Regions from separate parts of the Phyllobacterium sp. CL33Tsu genome, predicted to be linked through region 1. Evidence: predicted binding sites of a transcription regulator. Region 1 holds the regulator's gene; the other holds the start of a gene.
What was found. Region 1 encodes LexA, which represses DNA repair genes until DNA is damaged. Its sites were predicted from a motif close to TGTTCNNNNTGTGTTCNG; they were not measured.

Region 1 (4,677 bases):
CTTGATCGTGCACGACAGTCTCGCCTTCCTGCGGCGCCTTGACCCGAATGACCGGCTTGATGCCCTCAGGTGCTTCCTTGGGATCGCGGTCGCGCCAGCGTCCGTCATAACGCGGCGGCCGGCCTTCGGCGCGGGCTTTCTCGCGCATTTCTTCAAGCTCGGCCGGCGATGCGTAGCAATAATAGGCTTTGCCCTTGGCAACAAGTTCCTCGGCGACCTCGCGGTGGCGACCGGCGCGGGCGTATTGGGATACAGCCTCGCCATCCCAATCGAGGCCGAGCCAGGTCAAGCCGTCGAGGATGGCGGTTACCGCCGCCGCCGACGAACGTTCGCGATCCGTATCCTCGATCCGCAGCAGCATCTTGCCGCCCGTATGCTTTGCATAGAGCCAGTTGAACAGTGCCGTGCGGGCACCGCCAATGTGGAGGTAGCCGGTAGGGGATGGGGCAAAACGTGTAACGACAGGGGACGACATGGGAGCTCCAGGGACGCGTCGCGCTATTAGCCGAACGTCCAATCGAATTGATCTGGCGTTCATGTAGCATAGCACCGCTGAGGTGCAAGGGTATTGGTGCTTGGGGGCAAATGGAGGAGCCGCAGACCAGATCAAAAATCGATGAGCGGCTATTCTTTTTCAGTGTTCAGGACACTGGCAACGCCGTTGCGACCTATCCAGGCACAGAAACAGGCGTTCTAACGCGAGGGACTGAACTCTCTGCGGGTAGGCGACCCATGGCGATCGCCATGGCGGCGATAAGGCGCGCCTTCGTCGCAACGCCGACGTTTTTTAGCCAGGAGATCGAGCGCGGCACGCTGTTTCTGTTTCTCCCGGTGTGTTGCGGCATCGGCGCCATCATCTATTTCAGCGCGTCGGCCGAGCCAAGACTGAGCGCCATTTTGTTTGGGCTGACCCTGCTTGTCGGGCTGATGCAGCTCGCCCATTCCCGTCCGAGGACCAGACTGGCGCTCGACTTTGCAGTTGCCGTTGTCGCGGGAATGGTCGCCGGCAAGCTCGAAACCATGCGCGCAGATACGAAAATGCTTGGGTCGGACATTACCACCCGTTTGACCGGACGCGTCGTGGCCATGGCTAGAGACGCAAGAGGCGGCTGGCGCGTCACCCTCGACATTATCGCAACCGAGCGGCCGACACTCCGCTATTCGCCGCAACGGGTTGTCGTGTCGGCGCGATCCGTGCCGGCAGGAATGAAAATTGGCGCGGGACTGCAGGGCCTCGTCCACCTGCGTCCGCAGCGAGGTCCGGTACGGCCCGGCAATTACGATTTTGCGTTCAATAATTACTATAAGGGCGTAGGCGCAAATGGGTTTTTCCTTGGCAAACCTCAACTGGCCGCAACGCCGGTCGATGAGGCGATTGCGTCTCAAGCCTGGCAGACGGTCGCCAATATCCGCCAGCAACTTACGCAGCGTGTGCTTTCCCGCATCAAGGGGGAACCCGGCGATATTGCGGCTTCGCTGATTACCGGCCAGCGCGACGGCATCAGTGAGGCGACGAATGACGCAATGCGACTGAGCGGGCTTTCGCATATTCTTTCGATTTCCGGATTTCACATGGCGCTGGTGGCCGGCATCATCGTCGGCTCGCTTCGCGCCAGCATGGCCCTCTTTCCCGGCTTTGCAGCCCGCTATCCAATGAAAAAACTGGCGGCATTCGTCGCCCTTGCCGGTTCCGGTTTCTATCTCCTGCTCTCCGGCGCCGACGTAGCGGCACAGCGCAGTTTCGTGATGCTGGCGGTGATGCTCATTGCCATGATGGCCGATCGCGCGGCAATCTCCATGCGCAATCTCGCCATCGGCGCTTTGATCGCGATAGCGCTGCTTCCGCATGAAATTCTCGGACCGAGTTTCCAGATGTCATATTCGGCGACAGGCGCGCTCATTGCATATTACGGCTGGAGATCGCGCCGAAAGAACAGGTCAAACCGAACGAAAGGCGAGGGATTGCTTCTGCGTTTGCCGATGATGGCGGCAAGCCATGTCGGCGCTATCGCCATGACTTCGTTGGTTGCCGGGACGGCGAGCTCGATCTTCGCCGCCTACCATTTCAACAACACAGCGCCGCTTGGGCTTGTGGGCAACGCGCTGGCGCTGCCCGTTGTCTCGATCTTTGTGATGCCGTTTGCGGTGCTTGCTGTTCTTGCGATGCCATTTGATCTCGATTGGCTGCCGTTTGCTGTCATGGAACGCGGCATCGAATGGGTCATTGCGATCGCGAAGATGGTCAGCGCGCATTCGCCAAGCGGCAATTTCGGATCAATGCCGCAAACGAGCCTGCTTTTGATGACCGCGGGACTGGTCCTGCTCATGTTGCTGACAACGCGGCTGCGGCTCGTTGGATTTGCAGTAATGGCATTGGCCATAGTGCCGCTCCGCTCTGCACGTCCGCCGGATATAGTGATTGCTGAAGAGGGCAGGCTCGTCGCCTTGAGCGCCCCCGATGACACGCTGACGGTGAACCGTGCCACGGCAAGCCGGTTCACCCTCGATAACTGGCAGCAGGGGTACGGCGCAATTCGAGTGCTCACGCCGGCAAAGAATGGCGCATCGCCGGCCGATGGACAATTTGAGTGCGCCGACGGCGTGTGCCTGGCGAGGGAAGCCGGCGGCCTGATCGTCGCCTATACGGACGATCCGACCAAAAAATCAACGGCTTGTGCCGAGGGCGATATCGTCGTCCTTGCCTTTACCGGTCCCACAGCAACCTGCGAGCCGGGGGACGTTCTTGTAATTACGGCGCAGGACCTGGCGCTACGCGGTTCCGCAGAAATCAAGTTCGGCGACAACAAGGTCGATCCACCGTCCGGCCTTGATGCGGCTGCATTTGCTGTAGAACAACTGCAGGCACGCCTCCAGTCTGCAAACATTATCTACGCAGTAGGCTCCCCGCAGCGCCCCTGGAACGCCTATCGGGTCTTCTCCCGCACCGCCCGTAATCTTGCGGAGCAAAAACCGCAGCGGCGTGCCGCAAAGACCAAGCCACCGGCAGACGATCAGGAAAACCCGATACGTCAGTAACGGCGGATCAAACCGACCAGCTTGCCCTGCACGCGCACCCGATCCGGCCCGAATATGCGCGTCTCATAGGCCGGATTGGCGGCCTCGAGAGCAATCGATGCCCCTTTGCGCCGAAAGCGCTTCAAGGTTGCCTCTTCGTCATCGACAAGCGCAACCACGATTTCACCGGGATTGGCGGTGTCGCCGCGCCGAATGACGACCGTGTCGCCGTCGAAGATGCCCGCCTCGATCATGGAATCGCCCTTGACCTCCAGCGCATAATGCTCCCCGCTGCCGATCATGTCCGGCGGCAGGCCAATCATATGCGTCTGATTCTGGATGGCGGAGATTGGTACACCGGCCGCGATCCGGCCCATGACGGGTATGTTGACGATCGTCGGCGCACCGTCGTCATCCGAAGCGCGTGGCTGCGGGCGGGGGGGGGCGACATTGCGGCCGAGGCTGCCCTCGATCACGCTTGGCGAAAATTTCTTTTGCGCATTGAGACCAGGCGCAATTGAATCCGGCAGGCGCAGGACTTCCAGCGCCCGCGCACGGTTAGCAAGCCGTCGAATGAAACCTCGTTCCTCGAGCGCTGTTATCAGCCGATGTATCCCTGATTTGGACGCAAGGTCCAATGCATCCTTCATCTCGTCGAAGGATGGAGGGATGCCGGTTTCCTTAAGACGCTCATGGATAAAGAGCAGAAGTTCGTGTTGTTTACGCGTGAGCATCGGCGATCCTTCGAAACGGAATCGGAAAAACAAAACCAGAACAAACACTATCTGTTCCAGTTGTGTTCCACAAGTATTAATATGTCGTGTAGAAGGAGTGCGCCGATATCCAAATAGCGCATCTGGCCCGTTGCCGGCACATGCGCGATGAACAACGCCGATGCGTCAGTACTTGCCGACGACGTTGAAGAACACACCGCGGTCGTTGAGCGTCAGGTCGCGCAGATCGTCGGAGAAATTCCCGAAATTATAGCCGACGCCGACCTTGAAGTTGTCACCGACGTGGCGATAAACGGCGGTGAGCACGCCAAGATCTGTCGTATCCGCCTCGGCCATGTGCATAACCCGCCCTTCCAGCAAGGCGTCCCATTTCTTGACGATGTGAAAATCGGTTCGAACAATGCCGAGATGCGCTGAGGAAGTCTGCCAATCGGAGAATGCGTCGAGATCGTCCTGAAGCCGCTCGCGCACTTGACCGTAGCGGAAGCCGTATTTCGCGCCGACGGACAGCCAGGGAACGAGATCGTAGGTGAAATCGGCGGAAAGAATGTTGCTGCGCTGTGCTGGCCCGTATTCGTCGCCGGTCACCGCGCTGACCTGATCCTCGCCCGGAAGATCATAAAGCCACGTATATTTGAAGAGGGCGTTCAGCCGGTCATTTGTGATCGGACGGTAAGCATACCGGAATAGAGGGAGGAACGCCTTCGCTGCTGGCCGTCGCCGTATTGACGATCTTGCCGGTGTCGAGGTCGTCCTGTTTGATCGTATATTCGGCGGTACAGGTCAGCGTGGCCTTTGCCGGCAACCCGCCGGGCGGCAGCGGATCGCATTTTACCGTATATCTGTCGTCCGTGACCACAATGGGTTTGGTGATCGTCCCATTGCCGGTATTGGTGACGGTGTATTTATAGACGATCTTCTCGCCGAC
Region 2 (4,677 bases), on a different contig from region 1:
CCGCAAAGTCTGAAGTCGACGATCTCGCTCATTCTTCATTCCCCAGTGCCGATCGTGACACTATGGGGCGAGCTCGGCATTATGATCTATAACGACGCCTACTCGCTCTTTGCCGGCGGGCGACACCCCCAGCTGCTCGGCAGCGAGGTGAGAAAAGGCTGGCCGGAGGTCGCCGATTTCAACGACAATGTCATGAAGGTCGGGCTTGCGGGTAAGACGCTCGCCTATCTGGATCAGGAACTCGTCCTTCATCGCAGCGGCAAGCCGGAACGGGTCTGGATGAATCTGGACTATTCGCCGCTGATCAACGAGGACGGTGTGCCCTGCGGCGTCATGGCGATCGTAGTCGAGACGACTGCGAAGATCAAAGCCGAAGAAGCCCTTCGCAATGAAACGCGCCTGCTTCAGATATTGAACCGCACCGGCGCCAATATTGCCGCCGAACTTGATCTTGGCAAAGTGGTCCAGATGGTGACTGACGCAGGCGTCGAGCTGACGGGCGCGCAGTTTGGCGCATTCTTTTACAATGTTCTCAACAAGGAGGGCGAGAGCTACATGCTCTACGCGCTCTCCGGCGTCGACAAGGATGCCTTTTCGAAATTTCCGATGCCGCGCAATACGGCGGTATTCGAGCCGACATTCAAGGGCGAGGGCGTCGTCCTCTCGCACGATATTATCGCAGATCCGCGCTATGGCCGAAATGCTCCTCACAAGGGCATGCCAAAGGGTCATCTGCCGGTTCGAAGCTATCTCGCGGTACCCGTGACTTCGCGCACCGGAGAGGTACTCGGCGGGTTGTTCTTCGGACATAACGAACCTGGCAAGTTCCAGCCTGATCATGAAACGCTCCTCGTCGGCGTGGCGGGTCAGGCAGCGACCGCCATCGACAATGCCAGGCTGTTTCAGGCGGCCGATCGCGAACTCACCGTCCGGCGCAACGCGGAAGAGGCGCTCCAACGGCTTAACGCCACGCTGGAACAGCGGGTTCTCGACGAAATCGCCGAGCGATCGAAAACGGAAGAACAACTGCGCCAGTCGCAAAAGATGGAAGCATTGGGCCAGCTTACCGGCGGCGTTGCCCACGACTTCAACAATCTCCTGCAAATCATATCGGGCAATCTGCAACTCCTGGCCAAGGACATGGCCGGCAATGCGCGGGGCGAACGGCGGATCGAAAACGCCCTGGCGGGCGTAAGCCGCGGATCGAAGCTGGCGAGCCAGCTTCTCGCGTTTGGACGCAGGCAGGCACTCGAACCCAAAGTCGTCAATATCGGCCGTTTCATCGCCGGTATGGGCGACATGATGCGACGGACAATCGGTGAATCGATCGAGATTGAGATCGTTCGCTCCGGCGGGCTATGGAATACCCTGATTGACCCGGCGCAGATCGAGAACGCGCTGCTCAATCTCGCTATCAATGCGAGGGATGCCATGCCCGATGGCGGCAAGCTGACGATCGAGGTCGGCAATGCTTCGCTCGACGATGCCTATGTGCGGCGCAATCCGGAGGCGGAAGCCGGTCAGTTCGTGATGCTGGCGGTTACGGATACGGGGACGGGCATGACGCCCGCCGTCCTCGCCCAGGCGTTCGAACCGTTCTTCTCGACGAAATCGGTCGGTCGCGGCACTGGGCTGGGCCTCTCCATGGTCTATGGTTTCGTCAGGCAGTCAGGCGGTCACGTCAAGATCTATTCGGAAGTTGGCCAGGGCACGACGGTAAAACTCTATCTGCCGCGCGCGCAGCAGAACGAAGACGAGTTGATCGAGACCGATCTCGGCCCGACGATCGGCGGCACGGAGACGATCCTCGTCGCCGAGGACGACGAGGAGGTGAGGGCGACCGTCGTCGAAATGCTGGGCGACCTCGGTTATCGCGTGCTCAAGGCCAAGGATGCGGCGAGCGCGCTATCGATCATCGAGAGCGGCGTTCCGATCGACGTGCTCTTTACCGATGTCGTTATGCCTGGACCGCTGGGAAGCCCCGAGCTTGCGCGCCAGGCCCGCCAGCGTCTGCCGCAGATCGCCGTGCTCTTCACGTCTGGCTATACGGAAAATGCCATCGTCCATGGCGGGCGGCTCGACCCCGGCGTGGAACTTCTCTCCAAGCCCTATCAGCGTGAGGCACTCGCCCGCAAGATCCGGCATATTCTCGCGCTGCGCCGCGAGAGGGGATAGTAGAACTCGCCTGTTGTCAGCGTCCTTTCGGATTCTCCAGGCGCTTCGCCGTCGTGCTAAAGGCTGCAGGCGCCGCTTTCACTTCCTGGGCCTTCGCCTGTTTGGGTTTTCGAACTTCCTTGTTGCTACGTTGTTGACCTTTGGCCATATCGCTCTCCTGCTCGTCATGGCGGGAGCATTGAACGCTCGCAAGCGCTGGCATGCCGTCAGAAGACCCAGCGCTGCACCAGTTAGAGAACCATTGGCAGGCCGCGTCAAACGCTAAGTTCCAAGTGCAACATAAAATCGACAAGCTGAAGCAAAGCGCGCCGGCACTTGGCCTGATCCACAAAGACCGCGGGTGCAAAATTCAAGTTGGCTCGATAAACAAGGCAGGATCGGCCGGGAAGCACTGCCATTTCATGGTCGCACATTTTTTCGGGTTGATGGCTTCCGATTGGCGCGGTCCCTTTCCGAGAAAGCTCAGTCTTGACGTAACTCCAGCAAGAACATATCATGAACATTATGAGGAAGAGCTTAAAACAGCGGTTGGCCATCTTGTCGGATGCGGCAAAGTACGACGCTTCATGTGCCTCCAGCGGAACGGTGAAGCGCGACTCGTCCAGGTCGGGCGGATTGGGATCGACCGAGGGCGCAGGCATATGCCACGCTTACGCACCGGATGGGCGCTGTATCTCGCTCCTCAAAATTCTTCTCACGAACTTCTGTATCTTCGATTGCGCCTACTGCATCAACCGATCTTCGAGCAATGTTGAGCGGGCGCGCTTTACCGTGGAGGAAGTGGTCTGGCTCACGCTCGAATTCTATCGGCGCAACTATATCGAGGGCCTGTTCCTTTCATCGGGCATCATCCGCTCATCGGACAACACGATGGAACAAATGGTCCGCGTTGCCCGGGAATTGCGCACGACCCACGGCTTTCGCGGCTATATTCATTTGAAGACGATACCGGACGCTTCGCCACATTTGATCGAGGAGGCCGGGCTTTATGCCGATCGCCTTTCGATCAACATCGAATTGCCCACGGATTCGGGCATTGCCCGTTTTGCACCGGACAAGCGGCCGGTTGAAATACGAAAATCAATGGCCGATCTGCGGCTGAAAATCGAGGCGGCAAACGAGCCGACCCTGCAGACAAAGCGGCGTAAGCGTTTCGTTCCGGCAGGCCAGAGCACGCAGATGATCGTCGGCGCGGATGGGGCCAGCGATGCTACGATCTTGCGCGCCAGCTCGCGCCTTTACGGTGGATACCAGCTGCGCCGGGTATATTATTCCGCGTTCAGTCCCATACCGGACGCGTCGAAAAACCTGCCGCTTATCCGGCCGCCGCTCGAACGCGAGCACAGGCTCTATCAGGCAGATTGGCTCTATCGATTCTATGGGTTCGACATTGAGGAAATCACATCGGCGCGGCCGGACGGAATGCTGGATCTGGACATGGACCCAAAGCTCGCCTGGGCACTGGCGCATCGTGAGCGATTTCCCGTGGATATCAACCGGTCGGCGCGCGAAATCCTGCTGCGCATTCCCGGGCTTGGAACGAAGACGGTCAAGGCGATCCTTTCGGGGCGGCGGCATCGCCGCCTACGCCTCGAAGATCTGCAACGGCTTGGCGTGTCGTTGAAAAAGGTCAAGGCGTTCATTATCGCTGACGGCTGGTCGCCGCACCGGCTGATAGACAGTGCCGACCTCAACCACATGTTCCAAAGAAAACCTGAACAACTCGCACTGCTCTGATGCGAAGCGTCATTCTGGAGGGCAGGGGAAATTTCATCGAATGGCGCGATGCCGCGCGGCGCCTGCTGTCGCACGGCATTGAGCCCAACGACGTCGTGTGGAGCGATGCCGCAGGGGGATGCGACATGCTCGGTCTTTCGATCCCCGACGCTGGCGAAGCGGCGAACGGGTCCCTTGCCGTCACTGCAACTGAAAGATTCATCGACCTCGCCGAAACCGTTATCTGCAATAGCAGCCCCGCACGGTTTGGCCTGTTGTACCGTATCCTGTCGCGGATGCAGAGTGACAAGAGCCTGTTGAACGTCGCTTCTGACGAGGACGTGGCGGCAGCGCTGAAACTGGAAAAATCGGTGCGGCGCGATAGCCACAAGATGAAAGCGTTTGTGCGCTTCAAGGAAGTCATCCACCAGGAAGTCCGCGCGCGAAGACAGTTCGTGGCGTGGTTCGAACCCGACCACTTTATCGTGGAGCGTGTGGCGCCGTTTTTTCAGCGGCGTTTCACAGATATGGATTGGATCATCGCCACACCCAGGGGGTCGATGATGTGGGACGGCCAAAATCTTGTCACGTCGCGCGAGCCCGCGGAAAAATCGATTGCCTCCGATACAACTGACGATCTCTGGCGCACCTATTACGCGAGCATCTTCAATCCGGCACGTTTGAAGTTGAAGGCAATGCGCGCGGAAATGCCGAAAAAGTACTGGAAGAACCTTCCCGAGGCAGTGCTGATACCTGAACTCGTTGGAAACGCCGAACGAAGCGTAA

Region 2: a site for LexA is predicted at 2,660-2,677, ahead of BM074_RS18970 (putative DNA modification/repair radical SAM protein). Genes of this name have one in related genera too.

The regions. Positions count from the first base shown of each region.
Region 1 covers NZ_FORJ01000003.1:240,073-244,749, forward strand. The annotation lists gene gltX (glutamate--tRNA ligase) at 1-475, opposite strand, end outside; gene BM074_RS13845 (ComEC/Rec2 family competence protein) at 733-3,036, shown strand; gene lexA (transcriptional repressor LexA) at 3,030-3,749, opposite strand; gene BM074_RS13855 (hypothetical protein) at 3,915-4,337, opposite strand; gene BM074_RS13860 (DUF7507 domain-containing protein) at 4,405-4,677, opposite strand, start outside.
Region 2 covers NZ_FORJ01000006.1:74,683-79,359, reverse strand. The annotation lists gene BM074_RS18975 (ATP-binding protein) at 1-2,175, shown strand, start outside; gene BM074_RS23450 (hypothetical protein) at 2,192-2,323, opposite strand; gene BM074_RS18970 (putative DNA modification/repair radical SAM protein) at 2,680-3,912, shown strand; gene BM074_RS18965 (UdgX family uracil-DNA binding protein) at 3,912-4,677, shown strand, end outside.